DNA from 2 places in the Exiguobacterium sp. PvP048 genome. Region 1 is predicted to be linked to the other one. Evidence: a T-box and tRNA genes for the amino acid it is inferred to sense, from the RefSeq annotation. Region 1 holds a T-box; the other holds one or more tRNA genes.
The links. A T-box is a leader RNA that pairs with one kind of tRNA and senses whether it is charged. The one in region 1 lies ahead of alaS (alanine--tRNA ligase), so its partner is inferred to be a tRNA-Ala.
Positions count from the first base shown of each region.

Region 2: it encodes a tRNA-Ala, which carries the amino acid that the T-box ahead of alaS (alanine--tRNA ligase) is inferred to sense. The anticodon was not compared.

Region 1 is NZ_JBEPSU010000001.1:326,248-341,107, forward strand. It holds gene alaS (alanine--tRNA ligase) at 1-2,397, opposite strand, end outside; T-box leader at 2,458-2,675, opposite strand; gene recD2 (SF1B family DNA helicase RecD2) at 2,718-4,943, opposite strand; gene ABIC15_RS01715 (VOC family protein) at 5,060-5,608, shown strand; gene ABIC15_RS01720 (tetratricopeptide repeat protein) at 5,665-6,321, opposite strand; gene mnmA (tRNA 2-thiouridine(34) synthase MnmA) at 6,335-7,459, opposite strand; gene ABIC15_RS01730 (cysteine desulfurase family protein) at 7,472-8,602, opposite strand; gene cymR (cysteine metabolism transcriptional regulator CymR) at 8,617-9,024, opposite strand; gene ABIC15_RS01740 (replication-associated recombination protein A) at 9,088-10,401, shown strand; gene ABIC15_RS01745 (tRNA threonylcarbamoyladenosine dehydratase) at 10,438-11,202, opposite strand; RNA gene ssrS (6S RNA) at 11,300-11,489, opposite strand; gene ABIC15_RS01755 (DASH family cryptochrome) at 11,557-12,759, opposite strand; gene ABIC15_RS01760 (hypothetical protein) at 12,900-13,022, shown strand; gene ABIC15_RS01765 (DNA-3-methyladenine glycosylase) at 13,108-13,695, opposite strand; gene aspS (aspartate--tRNA ligase) at 13,755-14,860, opposite strand, start outside.
Region 2 is NZ_JBEPSU010000009.1:49,911-64,770, reverse strand. It holds gene ABIC15_RS13645 (redox-sensing transcriptional repressor Rex) at 1-324, shown strand, start outside; gene ABIC15_RS13640 (twin-arginine translocase TatA/TatE family subunit) at 324-530, shown strand; gene tatC (twin-arginine translocase subunit TatC) at 538-1,317, shown strand; tRNA gene ABIC15_RS13630 (tRNA-Ala) at 1,425-1,497, shown strand; gene ABIC15_RS13625 (S8 family serine peptidase) at 1,743-5,486, shown strand; gene ABIC15_RS13620 (hypothetical protein) at 5,655-5,813, shown strand; gene ABIC15_RS13615 (hypothetical protein) at 5,906-6,355, shown strand; gene ABIC15_RS13610 (hypothetical protein) at 6,370-6,846, shown strand; gene ABIC15_RS13605 (hypothetical protein) at 6,867-7,328, shown strand; gene ABIC15_RS13600 (hypothetical protein) at 7,347-7,820, shown strand; gene ABIC15_RS13595 (hypothetical protein) at 7,844-8,329, shown strand; gene ABIC15_RS13590 (FecCD family ABC transporter permease) at 8,581-9,588, opposite strand; gene ABIC15_RS13585 (FecCD family ABC transporter permease) at 9,585-10,592, opposite strand; gene ABIC15_RS13580 (iron-hydroxamate ABC transporter substrate-binding protein) at 10,656-11,567, opposite strand; gene ABIC15_RS13575 (ABC transporter ATP-binding protein) at 11,572-12,363, opposite strand; gene ABIC15_RS13570 (NAD(P)/FAD-dependent oxidoreductase) at 12,548-13,606, shown strand; gene ABIC15_RS13565 (cation:dicarboxylate symporter family transporter) at 13,763-14,860, shown strand, end outside.

The DNA of each region.
Region 1 (14,860 bases):
TGACTTCAGTTCGTCCATCATGCCGCGAAGGGCATCCATATCCGAGACGTCGACTTGCTTCGCAAGCACCTGGACGCCGTTGATCTGCTCGACATCATCTTTAAGTGACGCCGCTTCGATGTTTGCAAGTTTTGCCTGCAATGATTCGTGTGCCCGTTCCGTTTCGCGAAGCTGGACTTGAAGTGCTTCGATTCGTCCCGGTACTTCCGTCGTTTTCGTTTTCAGGACACGTGCTGCCTGCTCGAGTGTCTGCAGGTGACCGTTCATGACATGGTAAGCGCCTGCTCCTGTAACAGCTTCAATCCTGCGTGTTCCGGCTCCGATGCCTGATTCGGAAACAATCTTGAACAGACCGATTTCCGCTGTATTGCGGACGTGAATCCCGCCACAGAGTTCGATCGAATAGGTTCCAGCCGAAACGACACGAACCGTCTCGCCGTATTTTTCACCAAACAGTGCCATTGCCCCTTTTGCTTTCGCATCAGCAATGTTCATCTCTTCAATTTCGACTGCAAGTGATGCCCAAATCGCTTGGTTGACATCCTGTTCGATTGTTGCTAATTCTTCGGCCGTTACTGCTCCGAAGTGCGAGAAGTCAAAGCGCAGACGTTCCGCTGAAACAAGTGAACCCGCTTGGTTGACGTGTGTTCCGAGTGTGTCTTTCAACGCTTTATGCAACAAGTGGGTTGCCGTATGGTTTTTCGTGATGGCTTGACGCGACGATGCTTCGACCGCGGCATGAACGGATGCATCCGCTAAAGCAATCCCTGTCCGGACCACAACGGTATGCAGATTTTGACCGTTTGGTGCTTTTTGGACATCTTTGACATCGAGGACGAAATCCGGACCCGTGATTGTTCCTGAGTCAGCCACTTCTCCGCCGCTCTCTGCATAAAACGGTGTAACATCAAGCAACAATTGTGCTTCCTCGCCGGCAGCGACTTCTGTTACTCGTTCTCCATCATGCAACAAAGCAATGATTTTTGCATCCGCCTCAAGGTCCGTATAACCAACGAATTGACTTGGAACAGTCAAAGTTGCCAATACTTCTGATTGTTGTTGCATCGAACCGCCGTCTTCACGGGCAGCACGGGCACGTTTACGCTGCTCATCCATCGCCCGTTTAAATCCTTCTTCATCGACCGACATCTGATGATCTTCCGCATATTCAACCGTCAGTTCAAGCGGGAAACCGTACGTATCATACAAACGGAAAGCATCTTCTCCGCTGATGATATGTTCGCCGTTATTTTTGGCAGCTTGTGCCACTGTGTTCAGAATGGCAAGACCGTCATGTAATGTCTCGTGGAATCGCTCTTCCTCGTTTTTGATGACACGTTTGATGAAATCTGCTTTTTCCGGAACTTGCGGATAAAAATCGACCATGACGCTGCCGACTGTATCAACGAGTTCGTACATGAACGGACGTTCAATCCCAAGCATTTTTGCATAACGGACAGCACGACGAAGCAATCGGCGTAAGACATAACCGCGTCCTTCGTTCGAAGGCAACGCTCCGTCTCCGATGGCAAAAGCAACCGTGCGGATGTGGTCCGCGATGACTTTGAACGCGACATCCAGTTTTGTGTCTTCGCGATAACGTTTCCCGCTGATTTCTTCCGTTTTGTGGATGATCGGCATGAACAAGTCCGTATCAAAGTTCGTCGGTACGTCCTGCATGACGCTCGCCATCCGCTCAAGACCCATTCCGGTATCGATGTTTTTACGCGGTAATTCTGTATAGTTGCCGTGTCCGTCATGATTATATTGACTGAATACGATATTCCAGATTTCAAGGTACCGTTCGTTCTCGCCGCCCGGATAGAGTTCAGAGTCGTTCGGATCATCGCCGAAAGCCGGTCCACGGTCGAAGAAAATCTCCGTGTTCGGACCTGAAGGACCTTCCCCGATTTCCCAGAAGTTATCTTCAAGCGGGATGATGCGCTCAGCCGGCACACCCAGTTCGAGCCAGATTTGACGCGCAGCATCGTCTTCCGGGTGAATCGTTACGGAAAGACGATCCGGATCAAGACCGTACCACTCGTCACTCGTCAAGAGTTCCCAGCCCCATTTGATCGCATCTTCGCGGAAGTAATCGCCGACCGAAAAGTTTCCGAGCATTTCAAAAAACGTATGGTGACGTGCTGTTTTCCCGACGTTTTCGATATCGTTCGTCCGAATGGATTTCTGTGCGTTGACAATCCGTGGATTTTGCGGAATGACCCGTCCATCAAAATATTTTTTTAACGTAGCGACACCCGAGTTGATCCAAAGTAACGTCGGATCCTCAATTGGAACGAGTGATGCGCTTGGTTCGATTGCGTGCCCTTTAGACTGGAAAAAGTCGAGATACATTTGACGGATTTGTGCACCCGTCAACGGTTTTAATGGTTTCATCGAAAATACCCCCATTGATTAATTTGTCCTGAACGCAAAAAAACGATACATTCATCCCTGAAAAGGGACGAAAGCATCGCTCTCGTGGTACCACCCTCGTTCGTAAAGACAATTGCTCCCTTTACCTCGAAAAATCCGTTAACGGAGATTACCCGCAAGTGTTTGCACTCGACTCCGGAAGGAGCTTCAATCGAATCGTCATGAAGATGGTTCCAGCAATTCCATCTCTCTCTGGTCATGAAAACTACGATTTACTTATCTTCCATCAACGTTTTGCGTCCATTCATCTACCGTGATTATTACCTATCTGATGCATTCAGTCAAGTCTTTGTCATACCGCCGAGCCGTTCAATGAGCCGTGTCCGCCGGCGCGGTTCTTCCTCTTGTGACGCTTTATGGAAGGCACGGGGATCTCCGAACAACAGCAGACTGGCTTTGGCCCGAGTGACGGCTGTATAGATGAGATTCCGGGAATGCTTGAAGGCACCGGTGAAAAAGACCGGCATCAACACAATCGGAAACTCCGATCCTTGCGCTTTATGAATCGTAATCGCGTAAGCATGCGTAAATTGATCCCAGTCACTCCGGTTATATTCAACTTCCGTCTGATCGAACCGGGCAATGATTTTATCGACTTTATCCACGTTCTCCTTCGCAAAGAAGATATTGACGATTTCACCGATGTCACCGTTGTAGACATTCTCTTCCGCATTGTTGACGAGCTGAAGAATCTTGTCTCCGCTCCGGTAAATCCGTGTCCCCTGTTTGACTTCCCGTTTTTTCGGCGCTTCCGGATTGTAGACTTTTTGCAGAACGATATTCAATTCGTCGATGCCCACCTGTCCGCGGTACGTCGGCGCTAAAATTTGAACGTCAAACTTCGAATATCCTTTCGCCAGTGCTTTTTCTGCAAAAGCCGCGATACCGCGCAACGATTCCTGCGGAGCAAGCGAATAAAAACGACGGTCGGATAAAGGGGCCAGCAAATCAGCTGACGTGACCCGGTTTTTTAAATCGTGGGCCAACCGGAGAATCGAGGAATCTTCGGCCTGCCGATGGACGACGTTGAGCCGGACGACCGGAATACCGTCCGTATCCATCAAGTCGGCAAGGACTTGCCCCGGACCGACCGACGGCAGCTGGTCCCGGTCGCCGACGAATAAAATCTTCATGCCGTTTGGCACGGCCCGTAACAAACTCGATAACAGATAGATGTCGATCATGGACGATTCATCGATGATCAGTACTTTACCGGCAATCGGTTGGTCTTCGTCCAGCTGGAAGTTCGTCCCGTCATATTTTAATAAGCGGTGAATGGTCATCGCCGGAACGTCCGTTGCTTCCGACAGCCGTTTGGCCGCCCGTCCGGTTGGTGCGACGAGCACATACGGATAGACTTCGCCTGACTTGACCTGACTTTTTTCAAGCGGCCAATCATGGATTTCCTGAAGCGCATGCAAAATCCCTTTGATGACCGTCGTCTTCCCCGTACCGGGTCCGCCCGTCAGGACCATCAGCGGTGCCTTGACCGCAAGCTCAATCGCATCCCGTTGCTGAACGGCGTATTCCATACCAAACCGTTCTTCGAGTTGACCGATGGCTGACAAAATTGTCGCCACATCGACTTCCTGCTCGGATCCGTTCGCCATGACACGGGCCAACTCTTTTGCCGCCCGGACTTCCGCATAGAAAATCGTCGGCAGATACAAACAACCTTCTTCGAGTTTGACCTTATCTTCCGTCAGCAACAGCTCGATGGCTTGTTCCAGGCGTTCCCCCGGATCCTCACCGAGTAGACGCGGTGCCCGCTGTAACAGGGATTCGACCGTCGCGAATGCATGCCCTTCTCCCGCTTCCTGCTCCAGTATATGCATGATGGATGCTGCGACCCGTTCCGGATGCAGTCCGATAAGTCCGAGATGCGAGGCAATTTGGTCGGCTGTCTTAAAACCGATTCCACTGACCTCATACATCAAGGAATAAGGATTTTCACGAATTCTCGCCATCGCATCCCCTTCGTACGCTGCATAAATCTTTGCTGCGAGTTTTGGGGTGACATCAAACGGTGCTAAAAAAAGCATCAGTTGATCGACACCGTATAAGGTCGCGAGCCGGCTGAAGATGACATCCGCCTGCTTCTGTTTTAACCCGGGGACACGATCGAGTGCTTTACTGTCCTTTAAGATGATGTCAATGGCATCTTCACCGAGCGCATCGACGATATTTTTCGCTGTTTTCGGACCAATGCCGGTAAACGATCCGTTCGTCAAAAAACGGACGGCAGCGTGTTTCGTCATCGGGACCGAACGCCGGATCAACTCTGCTTTTAGTTGTTTGCCAAATCGCGGATGATCAATCAACCGTCCGAACGCTTGATACGTTCCGCCGAGTTCGATTCCGACACCGGTTCCCGTAACGACAAGCTCCGTTTCTTTTAGTTCAAAGTTTTTTTCCTTGATCGCCATCAGGACGATGGAATGGGCTTCTTCTTCGGAGGAAAAAAGCACACGTTTGATACGACCGACTACTTGATGGGGGTGCTCCATCACTCCACCTGCTCTCTTTCTGGACTCCGTTACTCAGTTATTATCATAGCACTCGTTTAAGGGATTTTAAATGAGGGAAACATTCCTTGATATATTATCTGAATGGAGGAACAAACATGGGACGTCTACCGATCGCAGGATTATGTGAATTAGTTTTAGAAGTGCAGGACATGGACCGGGCCGTCGCCTTTTGGAACGGAACGCTCGGTATTCCAATCGTTGAACAATGGGCACCGGAAGATGCAGAGCCGAGTCATGAACAGGAAAAACAGGATGGGATTTGGGCGACATGGTTGTACATCGGAGGAAACACCCGTCTCGGGCTTTGGCTCAAACGGGACTTTACGATGGAAGAACGGACCGTCAAAAACCTTCCCGTGACAGAGTGGGACAGTCTGTATGATGAAGGCGGCGTTCATGTCCACTGTGCCTTTTATATTGAGAAAGACGAATTTAACGAAGCACTTGATTTGCTTCGGGGTGCATCGATTGACGTCAAGATTCGGGAATGGGATGAACAAGAGACGTCTAATGACAAGGAATACTCGGCTTATTTTAAAGATACGGAAAACAATGTTATTGAGCTCTATACGAAAAATATGGATGAAGCCTATGAGGAATTTTCCGGTCCGCCGCTTCGCATCGTCCGCGAGATCGGGCACTAAGAAAGACTCTGCTGTATCGATTGCCACAAGCCGTCGACAGCAGAGTCTTTTCCTGGTTATTTTAGTAAGGCATCCATTTTCGCTTTGGCATCCTGCGCCAGCGTATGGTTTGGTTGATAGGCAAGAACGGTTTCGAGCTCTGTATAACATGCTTCCTGCTGACCTAAAAAGGCCAGTGCGATGGCATAGTTGTAACGGGCATCCGTATGTGTTTCTTCGAGCAACAGAACTTGTTCGAAAATTTCAGCCGCTTCTTCGATCTGCTCGTTCTGAGCAAGAGCAAGACCATACTGGAAGGCGATTTCGACATCCACCCCGTTCAGTTCCGTCGCCTGTTTCAAACGCGGAATCCCCCGAACCGGATCCCCGAGCTTTTGATACGTCAGACCGAGCATGAAATGGAGATCGGCATCATCGAGTCCGTGCAGCAAAGCAAGACGTAACGACTCTTCCGCCTCTACCAATAAATCCGCCGAGAAGTATAAGGCGCCTTTGGCATAATGGGCACTGGCGAACGTCGGATCAATCGTCAAGGCTTTATCGTAAAACCGGAGTGCCCGGTCGGCATCGTCCATCGATTGGAGTAATGTCCCCAAGTTGACGTAACCGGTCGGGTCGTTCGGCTGTTCTTCAATGGCATCATTAAAAGCTTGAGCCGCTAATTCATAATTACCGGATTCTAAATGTCGGAATCCGACTTCGTTGTAATTCATCCCAATCTCTCCCTTATGCAAGATACGTTAATGCTTGACCTGCTTTGTAGGCATCGTCAATCGTTGCTCCGCCGAGACAGACATCTCCGTCATAAAAGACGACGGCTTGTCCGGGAGTAATCGCCCGTTGCCGTTCGTCGAATGCAACGTCCAGACGTCCGCCGTCGAGGACACGGACCGTGACCGGTGTATCCGTCTGACGGTAACGGAACTTCGCCGTACAGCGGAATTCTGTTCCGGCCGGCATCGTTGCCGTCCAGCTGATGTCAGAGGCATATAATCCTTCTGAATAAAGCAATTCATTGTGGAATCCTTGCTCAACGAACAAGATGTTGTCTTGCAGGTTTTTCCCGACGACGAACCACGGCTCACCGTCTCCACCAATTCCAAGACCGTGACGTTGTCCCATCGTGTAATACATCAGACCGTCATGACGCCCCATTGTTTTACCGTCGAGTGTCCGCATTTCACCGGGTTGTGCCGGCAGATACTGACTGAGGAACTGTTTGAAATTCCGTTCCCCGATGAAACAAATACCGGTTGAATCTTTTTTCTTGGCCGTCGCAAGGTTCGCTTCTTCGGCAATTTTCCGAACTTCTGATTTTTCCATATGTCCAATCGGGAACATCGCTTTCGCAATCTGATCCTGCGACAGTTGGTTCAGGAAATACGTTTGATCCTTATTTGTATCGACACCGCGCAATAATTTATGCTCCCCGTCTTCATAGACGGCACGGGCATAATGACCTGTCGCGACGAAATCGGCGCCTAAGCGCATCGCATGGTCAAGGAATGCTTTGAATTTGATTTCTTTATTACACATGACATCCGGATTCGGTGTCCGGCCGAGTTTATATTCATCGAGGAAGTACGTAAAGACTTTGTCCCAGTACTCTTTCTCGAAATTGACCGCATAATAGGGAATACCGATTTGGTTGGCGACGGCGATGACATCTTCGTAATCTTCCGTTGCTGTACAAAATCCGTTCTCATCTGTATCGTCCCAGTTTTTCATGAAAATCCCGATGACGTTGTAACCTTGTTGTTTTAATAAATAAGCCGTAACGGAAGAATCGACACCGCCGGACATCCCGACGACGACCGTTGTTTCCTCCGGTGCTTTAGCGCGTGTATTCATTATTTTCACCTCTTAATTGTTCTGAAACGATTTTACGACATCTATCAGGCCTTGTGCGAGCAGTTCGACTTGTGACAGGTCGTTTCCCCGGCCAAAGCTGATCCGGACCGATTGTTTCGTCCGCGGATTTTCACCATACATTGCTGACAGGACATGTGACGGTTCGACCGATCCTGCCGTACAGGCACTTCCGCTCGAAACGGCAATCCCCCGCATGTCGAGCATAATCAAAAACGGTTCGATCTCGACGTCCGGGAAGTACAGGTTGAGAACTTGCGGCAATCCGTCTGTCCCGTTGACTTCAAACTCGATCGTTGAGGAACGAAGCCGTTCGAGCAATGTACGCCGCAACAGTTGATACTGTTCAAACTGTTCTTCGCGTTCCGTTGCCGTCAGCCGGACTGCTTCCGCAAAACCGACGATACCGGCAACATTTTCCGTTCCGGCACGACGCTTTCGTTCCTGTTCCCCGCCATACGATTGAGGAGCCAGTTTGACGGCAGAACGGATATATAATAAGCCGACGCCTTTTGGTCCGTTGATTTTATGACTTGATGCCGACAGCAAATCGATTTGCATCGCTTCCACGTCAATCGGCGACTTCGCAAAGACTTGGACGGCATCGGTATGGAAAATAATCTGTTGTTCCCGGAGGAAACGACCACATGCCGCAATCGGCTGGACCGTCCCGACCTCATTGTTTCCGAACATGATCGATACTAGAATCGTATCTGGCCGAACGGCTGCCCGTAACGCCTCTTCCGTTATAATGCCGGACTCCGGTATTTCAAGATACGTCACGTCGAATCCCCGCTTTTCCAGTTCCTCGAACGCATGGAGCACGGCATGGTGTTCAAACCGTGTCGTGATGACATGACGGCCTTTCGACTGATACTGCATCGCGGCACCGATGATGGCATAGTTATCCGACTCCGTGCCGCCGCTCGTAAAGAGAATTTCCGTCGGTTTGGCGTTCAGTTCCGTTGCCATCATTCTTCGCGCCGTGTCAATCGCAGCCCGTCCCGTCCGTCCGAATGCATGGACGCTTGACGGATTCCCGAATTGCTCGAGCATGTAAGGCGTCATCTTTTCCAAAACTTCCGGCCGCATCGGCGTTGTTGCCGCGTGATCAAAATACATCATCGTTTTTTCACCTCTCATATATAAAACATGTAACCCGTGTCATCTTCTTCGGCTAAATCTTTTAATGTCGTCGTATCCAAAACTTGATCGACGGCACTTTGAATTTTATCCCACAATTTTCGTTTCGTCACTTCGTCACAATTATCGCCTTCAACGACGACAAGCGGACCTTCAAGCAGACGGATGATATCCCCTGCTGTGATTTCTTCGGCCGAACGGCCTAATTTATATCCACCGTATGCTCCGCGGACACTTTTGACGAGACCGCCGTTTCGGAGCGGGGCAATCAATTGCTCCAGATAATGTTCAGACAGGTCGTACATCTGGGCAATTTTTTTTAAAGACAACGGCTTTGCCTCGCCTCCTTTGGCGAGTGCAATCATGATTGTCAGACCATAACGGCCTTTTGTCGAGATTTTCATCATGCGAAAAGACATCCTTTCTAGTATAGTAGTAGCTAAAAGTTGAAAGAAGGAACGCTACCTATGGCTAATTTATTTGAATCACATTCTCCGGCCGGTCCGCTCGCCAATCGGATGCGCCCTCAATCACTGGACGAAATCGTTGGCCAACGCCATTTGATCGGAGAATCAACCTTGTTACGCCGGGCAATTCTCGCCGACCGGCTTGGGACGGTTATTTTTTACGGACCACCGGGAACCGGAAAAACGACGCTCGCCCGTGTCATTTCCAGTTATACGAAATCGGCATTCGAACAGCTGAATGCTGTCACGGCAAAACTGGATCAGTTGCGTGAAGTTTTAAAAGCAGCGGAATCTCGACTGCAGTTTGACCAACAAAAAACGATTTTATTTTTGGATGAAATTCATCGTTTCAATAAAATGCAACAGGATGCTTTACTGCCTGCACTCGAAGCCGGAACGATCACGCTGATTGGCGCGACGACGGAAAATCCGAGTTTTGAAGTCAATGCCGCTCTGTTATCGCGGGCAACTGTCTTCCGGTTTGAAACGCCGACGACAGAAGATTTACGGGTCGTCCTCCACCGGACGTTACACGATACAGAACGTGGTCTCGGCAAATATCCGATTACCGTCACAGAAGAAGCGGTCGATCATTATGTCAAACTGTCGGACGGGGATTACCGGGCACTGCTCAACGCACTCGAACTCGCCGTTTTGACGACACCGGAAATTGACGGTGAAATTACGATTGATCTTTCCGTAGCCGAAGAATCGATTCAGCAAAAAGCCTTGAAATACGATAAGGACGGAGACCGGCATTACGATGTCATCTCAGCTTTTATCAAATCAATTCGCGGTTCGGATCCCGATGCTGCCCTGTACTGGCTTGCCGTCATGATTGAGGCCGGGGAAAGCCCCCGCTTCATCGTCCGTCGCCTCTACGTCCACGCGGCAGAAGATATCGGATTATCGGATCCGCAGGCCTTGCTGATTGTGGATGCCTGTGCCCGGGCCTGTGAATACATCGGTTTTCCGGAGGCACGGATTCCACTCGCCGAAACGGTGCTGTATCTTGCGACGGCACCAAAATCGAACACGGTCATTACCGCGATCGACCAGGCACTTGAACTCGTCCGTCGATCGGACGGCGGTCCGGTTCCACCGCATTTACGGGACGCTCATCATGCAGGTGCTGCAGCACTTGGTAATGGTGTCGAATATCAGTATCCACACCAGTTTCCGCATGCATATGTCAAACAGAACTACTGGCCGGAAAATCTGGCACGAACCAAGCCCGTTTTTTACAAGCCAAGTCCCCGTGGGTTCGAAAAACAATTGCAGGCCCGGCTCGACTTTTGGAAAAAACAACCGTAAACGATGAGAAAAAGCGACCTCAACAGGTCGCTTTTTTTAACGGACACGTTCGATGACGACGCCGGCTTCCCGGACAATCTCATTGATGACATAACTTGCCGCAATCAATCCACCGACCGACGGGACAAACGCGTTCGAACTCGGCGGCATTTTAGCTTTTCGAATCACGGCTTCATCGTTTCCGACGACTTGACGAACTTCTTCGATGATTTTGACCGGTGGTTCATCCGAAAAGACGACCGGGACTCCTTTATGGATCCCTTCCTTACGCAGGCGCGTCCGGATCACTTTTGCGAGTGGATCGTAAGTCGTATCTTTAATATCAACGATCTTGATTCGTGTCGGATCCATCTTATTCGCCATTCCCATACTCGAAATGATTGGAATCTGACGTTGTTTACACTCTTTGATCAAATGAATCTTAAACGAGACGGTATCCGAAGCATCAATCACATAATCCGGATTTTCTGCGAAAAAGGTTTCATATGTTTCTTCGTTGTAGAACATTTTCAAACGGACGATTTCTAAATTCGGGTTGATTTGCATCAGGCGATCCGCCATTGCATCGACTTTCGGCTGACCGACCGTCGGAAGCAACGCATGGATTTGACGGTTGACGTTTGTGATATCAATATCATCTTTATCCACCAGAATCAAACGTCCGACACCGCTGCGTGCCAGGGCTTCCGCCGAAAACGAACCGACGCCGCCGATTCCTAAAATCGCTACAGACTTGGATGCCAATGCGTCAAGTCCGGTCTTACCGATTGCCAGTTCATTACGTGAAAATTGATTTAACATCTCATAACCTCACAATACTCATACTGTTTTACTCGGAATTATATCATAAAAAAAAACGTCATGCGACGTATGGTGTGATTCATCTAAAAAAGAAACGATGGGACCCGAAGTGCCGTGTCGATACCTTATTTTTGAACCTGCTGCGCAGGTGGGTGTCTTATCCGATTCCTATTCGTACGTCCTCCTGCTGTGTTACGAGGCATGTACTACTAGTTGGAACGTCAAACTCCCTATCAAAAAAGAGTGGCTCAAAGATAAAAGGCGGCTCTCGTACATCTCAGGAACCCCATCTGTTGCATTTAATATAGCATTCCCCTTATCGAAATGCAACTGGTTCCGACTCTTAAAATTTGATCATTTTTCAGTCGTTTCACTTGACATCCAACGTCGGATAAATGCTCTGTTCGGATCATATTTTTGTTGTTGAAATTCAGGATTAAACCGGGGTGTCCGGGTCGCATTTCCGACTCCTGCGATATACGCCCAGTTTCCGTAATTGGAGGCAACATCGTAATCAATCAACTGCTGTTCAAAGTACCGTGCGCCGATCCGCCAATCCTGTTTCAAGTCATGAATCAAATAACTGGCTGTAATTTGACGTCCCCGGTTTGACATCCAGCCGGTGTCCTTGATTTCCCGCATGAAGGCATCCACAAACGGTTCTCCCGTCTCGCCGGCCATCCACGAATCGATTGCCGCCTGATCCGTCTTCCACGTCAAGCGACCGTCCTTCAAACCGTTCGAGCGAAACAGCCGGTGTCCCGTCTCGCGCATCGTCAAATGGAAGAAGTCCCGCCACAATAATTCAAAGTATAGCCAGTAGGTCGATTCATTCGCGCCGTGTTCCTGTTCCGTCCGTTGCAGTTCTGCCATGACCCGTCGCGGGGACAGTGAACCGTTGGCAAGCCAGGCGGAGAGTTTGGAAGAATCATCAACGTTAAAACCGTTCCGTGTTTCTTTGTAGGTAAAAATCGGTTGTTCCAGATACGCTGCTAACCGGTTCCTGCCGGCCGCCTCGCCTCCGATGAACGGAAATGCGGTTCGCGGGTCATAACCACCTCTCGTTTGCGGCAGTTCGATATACTGTATGTTCCCGGGTGCTTCGATCGGCTCCGCGAACCGGCCATCTTGTTCGACTCGTTTCCGGAAAGCCGTAAAGACACGTTTCAGTTCGTCACTGCCGATATCGTCCCGGAGATGGAGCGTCTGGGTCTCGTACATTCTCGTGTTAAAACGCTTCTGTACTTCCTGTTCCTGTCGTGCTTCATATTCACCTGTCATCCGGTGAAAATAAACGACGTCTTCCGGTTGAATGAACGATGTCAGTTGTTCAACCGTCTCCCCTTGTAAAATCGTCAGTTCGATGCCGAGTTGTACCAAATGTTCGTTTAAGGATTGTAGAGTTTCCTCTTCAAATGTCATCTGCTGTTTGCCACGACCGTCTGCTGTCTGCCGAACGAAAACAGCACGGACTATCTTCTCTTCTTCGCATGCGCGTGTCAATGCCTCATGATCGTCGACCCGCAAATCTTTTCGGTACCATACAACTCCTGCCATATCCTCAGCTCCTTTCTCTTTTCTACCCGTACTATCTCAATCTTACTTCCTTTCGCAAAGAACCAATGTGCTAGAAAGGTTTTAAGTTTTTGTTTTCGTGGAATATGATTAGTACAACTTACTAAGGAGTGAAACATTTCATGGCTGCTAAAAAAGGGAAATTAAGAACATTGATCACGCTTGCTACGACGGTTGGACCGATCGTCTACAAATTCTATAAAAAGCAACAATCTAAAAAATCAATCAACACACCAAAACGATAAAACAGCAAACGTGTTTCTCTTCTTAGAGAAACACGTTTTTTGATGCCAGGATGTATCCATCAGCGGTACATCTTTTTTATACGGTTTATTTTTTACTGACCCCATTGCTTTCCCGTTCGTAAAACCGCCATGGATACGCTGTTGCTTCTCCCGCATTCGGAATCCCGATCCTCGTCGTCTGGACGATTTCAGTCGCTTGACCGTTCTCAATCTGAAACCGGTGATCCGTGTAGAGATCAGCACCTGAATCGTCCGTTCTCAATCCGAAGGCCTGACATAATTTAGCGGGACCGTTGACGAGATTTTTTTGCTCGGTTTTGGTCAGTTCCGCATACGGCTTCCCAAAACGGCGGTCAGCAACTAAATCGTGTCCGGTGATGATTTCCGCTCCGCGAAGCAAAATCCCATATCCTTGTCCGACTTCCCCGCAGACGATGTTCAAACAATGATGCATGCCATAGGTGAAATACACATAGATATGACCGGCCGGGCCAAACATCGGCGCGGTCCGTTTTGTCGGTCGTCCACTGTAGGAATGGGCGGCTTGATCGTGCGGACCAAGGTACGCCTCCACTTCGACAATCCGCATCGTAACGTGTTCGACCGTCAACAGACTCCCTAACAATTCTGGTGCCACCTCAACCGGTGACCGTTCAAAAAATATCCGTTCCATCTCCAGTCCCCCTTATAAAAAAACAGATTCCCTTCAGGATCGAAGGAAATCTGTTGGTATTATGATTGTTTGACTGCTGTCCGAATCGACAGTTCATTCAATTGTGCGTCTGAAACCGGGCTTGGTGCCGCTGTCAACAGATCGCTCGCAGAAGCTGTTTTCGGGAACGCAATCGTATCGCGTAAGTTCGTCCGGCCTGCAAGCAGCATGATCAGACGGTCAAGACCAAGTGCGATACCGGCGTGCGGTGGTGTGCCGTACTCGAATGCTTCCATCAGGAAACCAAATTGTTCGTTTGCTTCTTCTTCCGTGAAGCCAAGCAATTTAAACATCCGCTCTTGAATATCACGTTCGTAAATCCGTTGTGATCCGCCACCGAGCTCATAACCGTTCAAGACAAGGTCATAGGCAACAGCGAGGACACTGCCCGGGTCTGTCTCGAGTTTATCGAGATCTTCCCGACGCGGCATCGTGAACGGGTGGTGGTTCGCATAAAAACGACTGTCCGCTTCTTCAAACGTCACGAGTGGGAAGTCCGTTACCCACAGGAAGTTGAAGACGGTTTCGTCAATCAAGCCGAGTTCTTTTCCTAGTTTTTGACGAAGGGCACCCAGACTGTCGGCAACAATTGATGCTTTTGCCGCGACGAACACAAGTAAGTCACCAGCTTCCGCTGTCGTCGCTTCGACGAGTCGGGCTGTTGCTGCCTCATCAAAGAACTTCGCAATCGGCCCGTTCAGTCCGTCAGCGGTCACTTTAACCCAAGCAAGGCCTTTGGCACCATAAATTGCTGTAAACTCTTGTAATTTATCGATGTCTTTACGGGAGAACTGATCGGCTGCCCCTTTGACATTCAAGGCTTTGACTTCGCCACCTGATTCAAGCGCCATGTCGAAGACTTTGAAGCCAGCTCCTGTGACGGCTTCCGCGACATCAATCAATTCAAGACCGAAACGCGTATCCGGTTTATCTGAACCGAACCGGCTCATCGCTTCCGCATACGGCATCCGCAGAAACGGCGTCGTGATGTCTTTTCCGAGTGTTTCTTTCATGACACGCGTCATCATCGATTCCATCATCGCATACAGATCTTCGACGTCCATGAAACTTGTTTCAATATCGACTTGTGTGAATTCCGGTTGACGGTCGGCCCGTAAATCTTCAT
Region 2 (14,860 bases), on a different contig from region 1:
ATCGTCATCGCGTTTGACGCCGATGAGGACAAGGTCGGAACAACGACGCAGGACGTTCCAATTTATCACGTCTCGGATATGAAAGAACAAATCCAAGCGAACCATGTCGATGTCGCCATCTTGACGGTACCGTCTCAGTTCGCCCAGTCAGTGGCAGATGAGTTAGTTGAGTATGGTGTGACCGGCATTTTGAACTTTACACCGGCCCGGTTGAATGTACCGGCCCACGTTCGGGTGCATCACATCGATCTGTCAATCGAGCTGCAGTCGCTCGTCTATTTCATGAAGCATTATTCGCAATCAGCTGAAGGAGTGAAATCATAATGGAAAACCTTATTCCGTTAACGGTCGGATTCATTGGACCAGGAAGCATCGCCTTGATCGGTGTCGTCGCCCTCATCATCTTCGGACCGAAGAAATTACCGGAACTCGGCCGCGCTGCCGGACAGACGTTAAAAGAGTTCAAGAGTGCGACACACGGCATCATGGATGATGATAAAGACAAAAAGGACGAAACGAAAGAGAAGTGAGTGAATCATGGCGATCGATCAAGAACAGAGTGTGACATCGCACTTAGATGAACTGCGTAAGCGGATCGTCTGGTCGCTCATCATTGTAGTGGTCATGTTTATCGCAGCCTTTCCGCTCGTCCGGCCGCTCGTCCGTTTCTTACAGGCCGACTTAAAGGAACTCGGAATTGGGCTGAATGCGTTTAACGTTGTTGATCCACTGATGTTATATCTGAATCTTGCGTTCATCATCGCAATCGTCTTGGCATCCCCGTTTTGGATGTATCAGCTTTGGGCATTCATCCGTCCCGGTCTGCACGACCAAGAACAAAAAGCGACGTTGACGTATATTCCCGTGACGTTTTTCTTATTCCTTGCGGGTGTTTCATTTTCTTATTTTTGGCTGTTGCCGTTTTTACTCGAAGTATCGACAGAACTCGGACAAGAGCTCGGAATCGAACAGGTCATCGGAGTCGAGAATTATTTCAGCTTTCTGATCCGGTTGACGATTCCGTTTGGTCTGTTGTTCCAGTTGCCGGTCGTGACGATGTTTTTGACACGGCTCGGACTCGTGACGCCGTTCTTCATGCGGAAGAATCGGAAGTATGCGTATTTTGCGTTGTTCGTGATTGCGGCGTTGATCTCACCGCCCGACATTACGTCGCATTTGATGATTTCTGTTCCGTTGTTCGTTTTATATGAAATCAGTATCCTGATTTCAGCACGGACCTATAAAAAAGTCCTGATTCTCGAGCAGGAAGCTGAACTCGAACGACAGGCGGATATGATGCGTGAGCTGAACAAATAACGGAAGATTCTCCTTTGCCGGTAAGGTGAGGGAGATTTTTTTGTAAGCGGTCTAATTTTATATTGAAAAAATGAACAGCAATGGGTATACTCATTATAGAAACACACGGGGGCTTAGCTCAGCTGGGAGAGCGTTTGGCTGGCAGCCAAAAGGTCGTCGGTTCGAGCCCGATAGTCTCCATATTGCTTTACCTGCCGAAACCTTGGGAAACCAAGGTTTTTTTTGTGTCTTCAGAAAAACGGTCTCTTTTGATAAAAAGGTAAATGAAGGATGTTAACTGATTGATATACCATAAACCAACAATTATTTTTAAAATACTCCAAATTTAAATTGTATATTAAGCAAAAGTTGATTAAACTAAAAATACAGAATTTTCGTTTAATATGTTTTGTGCCACATTACATTTTTGGAAAAGAGGAAAAAGAATGAAGAAAAAGAAGATTGCTCTTATGGCGGCAGCCCTCATGACATCTTCCAGCCTAGTTCATGCTGAGGGACACGTGTCATCACAAAAAGTGGATGTACAAAAGCCACAAGCACTCTCACTGAAAAAAGCGGGTCAGGAAAAGTCATACAGCCAAAACGAAAAAGTACGGATTGTCGTCGAACTCGATCAAAAAGCCGCGATTGAACATGCGCAGGCACAAAATAAACGTTACAGCACGTTGAGCAATACGGAAAAAATCATTCTCAAGAATCAAATCGTCAATAAACAAAAAGAAGTCAAAGCAGCAATTGCCCAAAAAGACATTGCTGTTTCCTATAAAGAAAGCTTCACGACCGTCCTGAACGGGTTCAGCGGTGAAGTTAAATACGGTGAAATCAAAGAGTTGAAAAAGTTAAGCGGCATCAAGGCCGTACATATCGCACATGAGTATGCGCGTCCGGAAGTCGAAAAAGGCGCGACACCAAACATGTTGCACAGTAAAGACATGGTCAATGCAAAAGAAACATGGCAGGACTATGGCTATAAAGGGGAAGGCACCATCGTTGCCGTCATCGATACGGGAATCGATCCGACGCACAAGGACATGGTCCTCAGTCCGGAGACAAAAGTTGATTTGACGTCGTCAAAAGTCGAAGGCTTCAAAGCTTCAAAGGGATTAAAAGGAAACTACTTTACGGAAAAAGTCCCGTACGGTTATAACTATGCCGATCATGACAGTGAAATCCGTGACCTCGGACCAGGTGCTTCGATGCACGGAATGCACGTTGCCGGTACGGTTGGTGCCAACGGCGATGAAACGAACGGCGGGATCAAAGGGGTGGCACCGGAGACACAACTGCTTGCGATGAAAGTATTCGGCAATGATCCGGGGATGCCGTCGACATTCAGTGATATCTACATCAAAGCGATCGATGATGCGATTGCGCTCGGCGCAGATGTCATCAACATGAGTCTTGGTTCAACGGCCTCGTTCGTCCAAAAAGATGATCCGGAACAAAAAGCGATCGTTAATGCGATGAACAACGGGATTTTATGTGCGATTTCGGCCGGAAACTCGGCATTTGCCGGAAGCGGTGCCGGAAATCCATATGCATCGAATCCGGATGTCGGTGTCGTCGGTTCGCCGGGACTAATCAGCGAATCGCTGCAAGTCGCGTCTGTTGAAAACACACAGCTGACACTCGAAGGTATGGCATTAACGGTTGACGGACAGGATGCCGGTTACTTGGCCTACCAAAAACAAGATTCACCGAATCCGATTGCTGTTTTTGATAAAGAGAAGATGGATGTCGTGTATGTTGGTGACGGCAGTGAATCCAACTATGCGGACAAAGACGTCAAAGATAAAGTCGTCTTCGTCGTCCGAAACGGTAACTTTAACTACGCGATGATTCAAGCGGAAGCTGAAAAACAAGGAGCAGCCGGCGTCATCGTTCGCGGTCGTGTCGAACACGGCGATTACGTCAGCATGGCGCTCAATAAACCGACGATTCCACTCGTCTCGTTAAGCATTGCCGACGGAAACGAGCTCGAAGCGAAAGCAAAAGCAGGTAAAGCGTTGACAGTTACGTTTGACGGGAAAGCGGTCTCGACACCAAACCCGGTCGCCGGAGAAATGTCTGATTTCACATCATGGGGTGTGACACCGAACCTTGATTTTAAACCGGAAATCACGGCACCGGGCGGAAAAATCTACTCCACTCTCAACGCCAACGAATATGGCGTCATGAGCGGGACTTCGATGGCAGCACCACACGTTGCCGGCGGAACAGCACTCGTCATGCAACGGATCGATAAGGACTTTAAAGTCAGCGGGGCGACACGTGTTAAACTCGCGAAGACCATTTTGATGAACACGTCTCGTCCGCAACTCGATAAAGGAAAATACAATGCGGAAGCAAAAACCGGTAACTATTACTCTCCGCGTCGTGAAGGAGCGGGTCTGATGGACTTGCGTGCGGCGATGAAAACACCGGTCGTCGTAACGGAAACAAAATCGGGCGAAGGAAAAGCCGCCTTGAAACAAGTCGGCGACAAGTTCAGCTTTACGCTCGACTTGAAGAACTACAGCAATGAAAAACTGACGTACAAACTGGCTGGAACGGTCCAATCGGATCTCGCCGTCCAAGGTCAAAATTTCCTGGAAGCGAACGGTATCTTTAAAAAAGGAACAGTTGATGCGGTCGATGCCAATAAAGGCACGTTCCCGATTTCCTTCACGGTCGGCTCGAAGAAAGCAAGTTCAGTCGCGATTAACGCGAAGAGCACGACAAAAGTCAACGTTACGGTTGATTTAAAAGATACAGTCGATTGGGCAAACGGTGTACCGCTTGAAACCATCTTCGAAAACGGCTACTTTGTCGAAGGATTCGTCCGTCTGATCGATACAAAGAGCAAAAATCCTGAGTTGACAGTTCCGTATGTCGGCTTCAAAGGAGCATGGGACAAAGCACCAATCGTCGATGCACCGGTGTATGATGAAAACACGTTCTACGGCGTCACAGGTCTTGCGACAGAAGTGAAGGATAACTTCAACTTCCTCGGAACGAATGCTGCAGGCGACGTCGTTAAAGAAAAAGTCTCGTTCTCACCGAACGGGGACGGCAGTGCCGATGAGGCCTTCCCGGTCCTGTCGTTCTTACGGAACGCGAAAAAGGTCGAGTACTCGATTCTTGACCGCAACAAAACAACACTCCGTAAACTGGAAACGCAGTCAGACGTCATCAAAAACTATTATGACGGCGGATCGGAAGACGGTTACACACCGGTGACGAATGCGGCGTGGGATGGAACGGTCAACGGTGCAAAAGCCAAAGATGGTCTGTACTACTATCAGGTCAAATCAGTCGTCGATTATCCGAATGCGAAATGGCAGACGGCGTTATTCCCGATCTACATTGATACAAAAGTTCCGGCAGCAACCGTTAAATGGGATGCTGACAAAAAAGCAGTTTCTTGGACAGCCGGTGACCAAGGAACAGGTGTCGCTTCATTCGATATCCTGGTCGACGGAAAAAGTGTCTTGAAACAGCCGCTTGCGCCATCTGCTAAAAACTACACGCTGACGGATCTGCCAAGCCGTGCAAAAGTCACGTTCGTCGTAACGGATTATGCGGGCAACAGCGTGAAGAAAAACGTCAACACTTCAGGTGTCGATAAAGCCGTTCCGAGTGTCCAGATCGATACACCGGAAGCACTCGGCTTAACGACATCACAACAAGTGACGGTTTCAGGAAACGTCGCGGATGAGTCCGGCATCAAATCATTCAAAATCAACGGAAAAGCCGTTAAATTACGCTGGGATGCGGTTCAACAACACTATGCATTCAACCATGACATCACGTATACGACAGATGGTGTGAAGTCGTTTAAAGTCGAAGCCTATGATGGAAAAGGCAATCGTGTTGCCTTCAGCCGTCAAGTCATCATCGACTCGGAGCGTCCGACAATCCGCGTGACAGCACCAAAAACGGTTTCAAGCAAAACGAAAACAGCGAAGATGACGATTGTCCTGCGCGATAACTACGATGAGTTACGCTTTGATCTGAATGGCAACGCCGAATACCGCCGTTCGTTCAAGGAGCCATACGAAATGCGCGCCTTTAAGAAAACGATCAACAAGACCGTTACCTTGAAAAAAGGTCAAAACGTCTACAACTTGAAATTAAAAGATCTAGGCGGCCATGTCGTCGAGAAGAAAGTTGTCATCACGAAGAAATAAGAAGTGGAAGACAGTGTTGGTTCCGGTGGATGTCTGCCGGAAGCGACACTGTTTTTTGTTTTGTCACAGAATGAATGAATCGGAACGTCTTCCGAAACGGTTTCCGTGTTTATCAAGTTGAGGGAAGGGGAAATTTCTTTATAGGTTATTTTTTGAGGGGGAACTCGTATGAATCCATTTACTACACTCATTGCTTTCATCGTCGGCTGTCTGGTTCTGTATCTCGGAATTCGCGATAAGAACGGTTGGTTGATCGGTGTCGCGATGATTCCGTTAGCCATCGTTGCATACAGTGTCATCTATCTAATCATTCAGGTCTCGGTCTAGAAACTTCTTTTTAGAAGTTTCTTTTTTTTGAAACATAATTGGTAAAATGTAAGTATATTACATTAAGAAATGATGGAGAGGAACGTGTTGCAATGAATGCTGTGACAGGACAACAGACGGAATTACAGGAACTTTATCAACACATGCATCAACGGACGACCGCTAAACTGTGGGGCGTCTTGGCACTCTTCTTGTTTGCCAGTAACCTGATGGAACAACCTGTCCTTGCTTTGATCATTCCGATTTTATATTTCGCTTATGACATAATCATGCAACGGCGACGTTTTCAAATCGTTGCCCGTCACACCTCCCAAAGATCAGCAGACCGTCTGTTCCGTCTTCATGTCGGCGTCGGCCTGCTTCAATACGGAGCGCTGGCTGCGTTGATTGTTCTCACGGCTAATCGTTCGAGCACGGTCTTTTTGCTCGGACTGTGTCTTGGCGTCATCCCGTTTTACTGGCTTTGCCGGCGTTTCTTGACGTACCGTTCCAAACAGATTGATCCGACTTATATCAGTGAAACAGAAATCCAGCAGGGATGAAGGAGGAAAGTCAGATGCAAACGGCAAAGGACGAACGGTTACATGAACTGACACTTGCCTATATCGACAAGAGTCAGCTTCAAAAAAACGGCTGGCTGATGGCTGCCGTGGCGGCGACGCTCGGCATTTTTTCGGAAACGATGGATTCCGCCCTTTATTTGGGTCTGTTGCCGCTTGTCTATCTGATTTTTGATCTTCCGTTTCAGCTAGAAAAACGCAGGATTTTAGAACGGTATCTCTCTAAAGATCAGATTATGACACAATCGATGCTGTGGCTCGGCATTCAGATTGTGTTATACGGCTCATTGCTCATGGTGATACTTGAAACGAGTGATCTGTCCTTATGGAAAATGACGTTTTGGGTCATACTGATTCTCGCTCCGATTTATTTTGCGACTGATTGGTTGTTTAAAAAAATGGCCCGGTCAGGCGATCCCGACTTCGTCAGTGATCAGGAAGTGCATAAGCACGTGAAGTACTTGGAAGAATGACAGCTAAAGGAGAGAACATCATGCGTACGGCACGGGACGAACGGTTACATGAATTGACGCTGGCTTATATGGAAAAGGACTTCTTAGGAAAAAAATGGGTGTGGACGTTCTTATTGTTGATGCTTGTCGGAATTTTAATAACTGTGTTTGACTCGGTTTTGTTCAGTCTATTATTTCCGGCAGCTTTTCTCGCCTCGAATCTTCGTTATCAATTCAAAAAACGTCAGATTCTTGAATCGTATATCGGAGAAGAGTTGGCAACCAAACAGTGGCGTTTTGGGATCATCTATAAAGTGATTCTGTATACGATTTTCGTCGTCCTAATGGTAGCGACGATGGAACGCCCATTTTGGCAGATGTGGCTTAGCCTGATGCTCATTCTGATTCCGCTGTATGCAGTGTGTGAATGGACATTCAAGAAACTGCAACTACGTGATGATCCGGATTTTGTCAGTGATCAGGAAGTATACAAAAATGTATGAAATAGGAGCTAACATCAAATGAATACACTGCTTGAAAAAAATACACGGTTAAATTTGCTTGGACCGCCGCTTAAAAAACTTCAACATCTGATTCCGGTTCCGGTTTTAGTATTTGCCTTAATCGGCTGGTTCATTCCAGATTTTTGGAAAACGGGACTGTTTACGTTATTTGCAGTTACGGTACTTTGTCTCGCAGGCGTCGTCCGCGAAATCATGCGTCTGCGGATTTTAAAGCGACGTTTGGAAACTGATTTATATGAACAGACCGTTTTAAAGGTCGGTCGGGCTTCAATGATTGGGTATTTTGTGCCGATGTTTTTAATGTATTCTGGTTATGTTTTCCCAGGATATTCAGGTATTTCTTTCGCCCTGATTCTGTTCTGGGTGTTCGCAATTACGGTATACGTCTCTCGATTGAACACGATAGCAAAACAGCTTGATCCTGCTTTCGTGACAATGCGGGAAATCGAACAGTACCGGAAAAGAGGTTGATTCGGTAGAGAGGGGAGCATGTTATGGAAGAGAGTACACAGCAACGAACACTTGATTATTTGCGCTTCACGAAACGTGCCCGGCGTGTTCAAACGGTATTTTTTCTACTCGTCTTGGTCGTCTTTTTGTTTCTGGCAGATGATCTAAACTTCGCCGAAACCTCAATGCATTACTTTTTACTGCTTCCTGTCCTCGGCTACCAATGGACGGTCCGCTTGTTGAAGTACCGTTATTTCACGAAACGATTTGACCGGATGGAAGTCTGGGATCATCTCGGGTTGCCGTACATCGTCATTACAATTACGGAGCTTCTACTTGTCGTGGCGTCCCAGTTCTTGATTCCGTATGTGTTGCGTCCAACGCTGATCGGACCGATTCTGGTCTTGTTACTGTCCGTCTTGTCACTCGACCGTCTCGTCGATTCCCGGATCAAACGACTTGATCCGACGCATTTATCAGAGCGCGAGCTGATTCTCGCGGAACGGGAAGCGCGGCGGGTTAAATATTGAATGATGTAATAAAACGATACGTAAAACACAACAGCAGCGAGGGGAAGTTGAAATCCCTCTCGCTGCTGTTGTGTTTTAAAGAAATGATTTGATTCACGAGACTCCTGCAGGAGAAAGCGCAAGGTAACTTGCGCTGTCAGAGACAAACAAGACCCGCTTTCCTGCTCAAATGGGCAGGAAAACTGGCTTGTGTCTCGCCTGAGGAAAGCGAGTGAAACCAAAAATCATTTCTTATTGGTTGATCAGTGTTCTTACTTTTTCAGAAGGAGATAGATAAAGTACGGAGCGCCGATCAGCGCAACGACGATTCCGGCAGGCACGCCGTCCGGACCGGCAATGTTGCGTCCAATCGTATCCGCCAAGACAAGCAGCCAACCGCCGATCAATAAAGCAATCGGCAGGAACCATTGATGGCGGGGACCGACGAGCGCCCGTGCGATGTGCGGCGCCATCAAACCGATGAAGGAAATGCCGCCTGTGACAGAGACGGCGGATGCCGCGAGTGCGACAGCCGTCAGCAACAGCTGAATCCGTTCCTTTTCAATCGATACGCCGACGCCGATCGCAACCGGTTCGTTTAAGGCGAGCAGATTGAGCTTATTCGCTTTATAGAGCGTAAACGGAATCAGGACGATCAACCAAGGCAGTAAAGCATAGACGAACGTCCAGTCCGTTCCCCAAATGTTACCGGCGAGCCATTTGGCGATGAAGTCGACCTTTTCGCGTTTCGTCGATGAAATTAGAATGACCATGATGCCGGACAACGCCATTGAGAAGCCGACACCGGTCAAAATCAACCGGATTGGTTGCAAGCCGCGATTCCGGTCATACGACAGCGCATAAATGGCCACGGCCGTCACTAAAGCACCTAAGAATGCAGCAACCGGCAATCCGTAGATGAATGAGCCGACATCTACCGGAAAGTAGAGGAAGAAAATCGCAACCGCGACCCCGGCTCCCGTATTGATGCCGATGATTCCGGGGTCGGCCAGTTCATTTCGGGTGATGCCCTGCAAAATCGAACCGGACAAGGCGAGTGCCATTCCGGCAAGTAACGTGATGATAATCCGCGGCAGACGGAGCGAGAACAGGACAAAGTCTTCTTTAAAGGAGCCCTGACCAAACAGTGTCGGTAACAGACGGTCGTAGGAGACGGACGCCGGACCAAGACCGATGCTGACAACAATCGTGCCGAGCAGTAACAGACTTAATAATAAAAAGATCAAGCGTTGACGACGGCGTAAACGGGTTTCCATCATGAGAATGCGTGGCCTCCTTTACGGACAATCAATAAGAAGAACGGCAGTCCGAGCATCGAGACGATGGCAATGACCGGTGTCTCGTACGGTGCGAACAGCGTCCGGCCGATCGTATCGGCGAGCAGCATGAACGTCGCTCCGAAGACAGCCGTCATCGGCAGAATAAACCGGTAATCGGTGCCGACGATGGCGCGGACGATATGCGGAATCATCAGACCGATGAAGGCCATGTTGCCGACCAACGCGACGGCGGCCCCGGCCAGGAGAATGATAACTACGTAAAGGACGGCTTTAATCCGGATGATATTCTGACCAAGACCAAGAGCCACTTCTTCCGACAGACTGAGAAGCGTCAACTGGCGTGAGAAAATCAGGGCAATGACGGTTCCGATCAGGATGACCGGCGTGATGGCCTGCAACTGTCCCCACGTCGTCCCGACGAGACCGCCTGACGTCCACTGCGAAACATCCTGGGCAATCTTAAAGTAAATCCCGATACCTTCCGCGATCGCATACAGGAAAGCGGAAATCGCAGATCCGGCGAGAACGATCCGGAGCGGGGAGAAGCCGCCTTTTCGGGAAGCACCGATCCCGAAGACAAGTGCCGCACCAAGAGCTGCCCCGAGGAAACAAGCAAGCATGATGCCGTAGTAGTTAATGCCGGGCAGGAGAACGATGGCTAAGGCGAGTGCCGCGTTGGCACCGGCCGTCAAACCGAGCAGGCCGGGGTCAGCGAGCGGATTACGGGTCATTGCCTGCATGATTGCTCCTGAGATGCCGAGGGCGGCACCGACGAGAATCGCTGCCAGTTCACGCGGCAGACGGATTTCCTGAATGATTTTTGCTTTATCGTTAAGCGGACCGAACGTCAAGGCGTTCCAGACTTCACGGACGGTCGTATCGGCCGCACCAAAGGTCATCGACAGCCAGAACATGATGACGAACAAAATCAGTCCGAATGAAATTTTTAAGCCAAAAGGCAGTCGAGCGGATGACACGGGTATCGCCTCCAGTTGGTATGAATCCAAAAAAGGAGGGAGCGATGAGGCTCCCTCCTTTAGTATACGTTATGCGCCAAGAAAACTTTTCTTGAAGAACTCCAGTTGACGTTCCAACGTGAGTGGATCGTTGAAGTAGAATTCTTTTGAATCAACTTCAAAGACATGGTTGTTTTTGACGGCAGGGATGTTTTTATACGTGTCTGTTTCTGTGAATGAATTATCGGCTTCCGCTGTTTTGCTGAAGATCAGGTAGTCGCCTGCATACTCCGGTAAGACTTCAGGTGATAACGCGTAGTAGCCGTCTTTTAATGCCATCTCGGTGACTTTTTTCGGCATTTTCAGCTTCATCTCTTGGTAGAGAATTTCTGTGCCGCGGCCCCAGTTGTCGCCGAAGACGTAGAGTTGTTTGTCGAAGCTTTCGATGACGGAAACGGTTTTGTCTTCCCCGATCTTGGCTTTAATTTCTTTTCCGGCATCCGCAGCGCGTGTTTTAAAGTCTTTGACCCAGTCGCGTGCTTCCTGCTCTTTGTTGAGCAATTTTCCGATTTCGATGTGTTGCGTCAAGTAGTCGACTTTTCCGTATGTGTATGTGACAGTCGGTGCGATTTTTTTGAATTTATCGATGTTTTTTGTCGTGTTGTAGCCGATGATGAGATCCGGCTCGAGTTCGATGACTTTCTCAACGTTCTCTTCGGAGACTTCTTTGACGTTTTTCAAATCAAACTTCGGATTTGATTTAGACCATGAGTCGACGCCGACGAGCGGGACGTCAAGCGCCATGACATTTCCGGCAAAACCGGCGAGGACAACAACACGTTTCGGATTCGCCGGTACTTCGACGTCTCCCGTTTCGGATTTATAGGTAATCGTTTCTTTTTTGGTATCGGCCGACGAGGTGTCTTCCTTTTTATCCGTGTTGCCGCAGGCGGCAATGACAAGCGTTAACAATAAAAGAACCGGTAATAACAGTTTTTTCATGACTTCAATCTCCCTTAATTAAGTTGTAGGTGACGCACATCGGTTTGTTCGTGCGCGGATCACGACCGATTTCGGCATCGATATGGAATACATCTTTCAGGACGTCTTTTGAGATGACTTCCTCACACGTTCCGGCTTTAACGACTTCACCGTCTTTCATGGCGATGATGTAGTCGGCGAAACGCGCCGCTTGATTCAAATCGTGTAACACCATCACGATGGTCCGGCCTTGCGTCCGGTTGAGCTGTTCGAGCAGCTCAAGGACTTCGAGCTGGTGGGCGAGATCAAGATAGGTGGTCGGTTCGTCGAGAAAAATGATGTCCGTTTCCTGGGCGAGGGCCATCGCGATCCAGACCCGTTGCCGTTGACCGCCGGATAAAGCGTCGACCGGACGATGTTTGAATGCCATCGTGTCGGTTGCTTCGAGTGCCCAGTCGATGATTTCGTAATCATGTTTCGTTAGACGTCCGAATCCTTTCTGATAGGGAAAGCGACCGTATGAGACAAGCTCTGCGACCGTCAGACCACTTGCGCTTTCCGGTGTCTGTGGCAGGATAGCCATTTTCCGGGCAAGCAGTTTTGTACTTTCCTTCGCGATATCGAGACCATCGAGTAACGCACGCCCCGATTTATGGGGGATGATCCGGGTCATCGCCTTCAGTAACGTTGATTTTCCGCAACCGTTCGCCCCGATGATCGTCGTGATTTGCCGATCGGGAATCTGAACCGTCAAGTCTTTGACGATGGTACGATCTCCGTAACCGATGCTGATTTCTTCTGTTGCTAGACGTACCATATGCACAGACTCCTTTTCGTTTAAAACTGTTTTCATTGATAATGATTATCACTATCGTCAAACTAACCATACCAGTTCCATAAAAACGCTGTCAACATTTTTTCTTGTCTTCAAGACATGTTCACGTTATCATTGGGAATGAGAATGATAATCAGTCGTATCGAATCGTGAGGGAGTGAGCGAGATGGAACAGCAGGAATTGTTCGATGTAACGGTAATTGGTGGAGGCCCGGCCGGGTTATACTCTACTTTCTATAGTGGGCTACGCGGAATGAAGACGAAATTGATCGAATATCAGGCAGAACTGGGTGGAAAGATTCACGTCTATCCGGAGAAGATGATTTGGGACGTTGGGGGTCAGCCGCCCATTACCGGTGCAAAGCTGATGGAACAGCTGGTCGAACAAGGATTGACGTTCAATCCGACCGTTCATTTAAACGAAAAAATCATTTCCATCACGAAGGATGTTTTTGGCAACTTCGTGCTCGAAGCAGAATCTGGGGTGATTCACTATTCGAAAACAGTCATCGTTGCCGTTGGCGGCGGAATCCTCAATCCGCAGAAGCTGAAAATCGAGGGCGCTGAACGGTATGAAGTGTCGAACTTGAACTACACCGTCAAATCGATTGAACGCTTTAAGGATAAGACGGTCATCATTTCCGGCGGCGGGAACTCGGCCATCGACTGGGCGAATGAACTGGAACCTGTCGCGAAAAAAGTTTACGTCACGTACCGGAAAGACTGCTTCACAGGGCATGAAGCCCAGGTCGAACAGCTTGTCAACAGCTCCGCCGTTTGTCTGTTAAACACGACGATCCATAAGCTGATTGCGAGCGACGATCACCATCGGATTGCCTCGGTCGAACTGATCGATTGCACGACGAACGAGACGGTGGCGCTTGAAATTGATGAAGTCATCATCAACCACGGTTATGAGCAGGATGCCGAGCTGCTGGCGAACTGTGATCTCGATTTACAACAGGTTGATGATTTTTATATTGCTGGAACAGCATCAAGTGAATCGAGTGTACCTGGTCTCTACGCGGCAGGGGATATCCTGTCGCACGAAGGAAAAGTCCATCTCATCTCCGGTGCTTTTCAGGATGCGGCAAACGCCGTCAACCGGGCGAAGAAATATATTGAACCGGAGGCACCAAAAGTCGCGATGGTGTCGTCGCATAATGAAGTCTTTAAAAAACGGAATCGGGAATTGATTCAGGAAATGGTGAACCAGAATCATTAACAAACAGAGCAAAAACGTATTTCTACAGCCTTTTCGGTTGCGGAAGTACGTTTTTTGTCTGTTCTGTACTACTACAGAACGATTTGACATCTAGCTGTATTTAGGACAAAATTCACTTATGTGTTTTTAAAATGTGTGAAATTAAGGAGGCAGATTATGGCAGCAACGAAACGCAAACCACTTGGTCTTGCTTGGCAGATTTTAATCGGATTGATTCTCGGGATTACCGTCGGTGGTATCTTTTACGGGAATCCACATGTCGCGGAGTGGCTGAAGCCAATCGGTGATATCTTTATCCGGATGATGAAAATGATCGTCGTCCCAATCGTCTTTACGACAATCGTGCTCGGTGTTTCATCGGTCGGAAGTCCAAAAAGTCTGGGACGCCTTGGCGCGAAGACGCTCGGTTACTTTACAATCGTCACGATGATTGCGATCTTTACCGGATTATTCGCAGCAAACCTTGTTGAGCCGGGAGCCGGTATCAATATGGCGACGCTTGAAAAGACGGACATCTCAACGTACGTCGCGACAGAAGAAACGACGAAAGATCAAGGTCTTGTCGAAAAAATCGTCAATATCGTGCCGACGAACATCTTGGACGCGATGGTACGCGGTGATATGCTCGCCATCATCTTCTTCTCGGTCCTATTTGGACTCGGTGTCGGATTTGCGGGCGAAAAAGGCTTGCCGGTCGTCCGCTTCTTCGAAGGTGTCGCAGCGGCGATGTTCAACCTGGTTAACATCGTCATGAAGTTCGCACCGATCGGTGTCTTCGCCTTGATTGGTGTCACTGTCTCGACGTTCGGAATCGAATCACTCGGTTCATTATTTAAATTGATCGGAACGTTATATGTCACGGCGCTTCTTTTCATGGTCATCGTCTTTGGCTCGATCATGAAATGGGTCGGCATCCGGGTATCGGATTTCGTCCGTGTCTTTAAGGATGAATTACTCCTGACGTATTCGACGGCATCGTCGGAAACAGTGTTACCACGCGTCATGGAGAAACTGGAGAAGATGGGTGTGCCAAAATCGATCGTCAGCTTCGTTGTTCCGACGGGTTACTCATTTAACCTCGATGGATCAGCACTTTACCAAGCCATGGCTGCGTTGTTCATCGCGCAGATGTACAACATTGATTTATCGATCGGCACGCAGTTGACGCTTGTCTTCGTTCTGATGCTGACGTCAAAAGGAATGGCTGCTGTACCGGGAGTTTCGTTTGTTGTGTTGCTCGCAACACTCGGAACG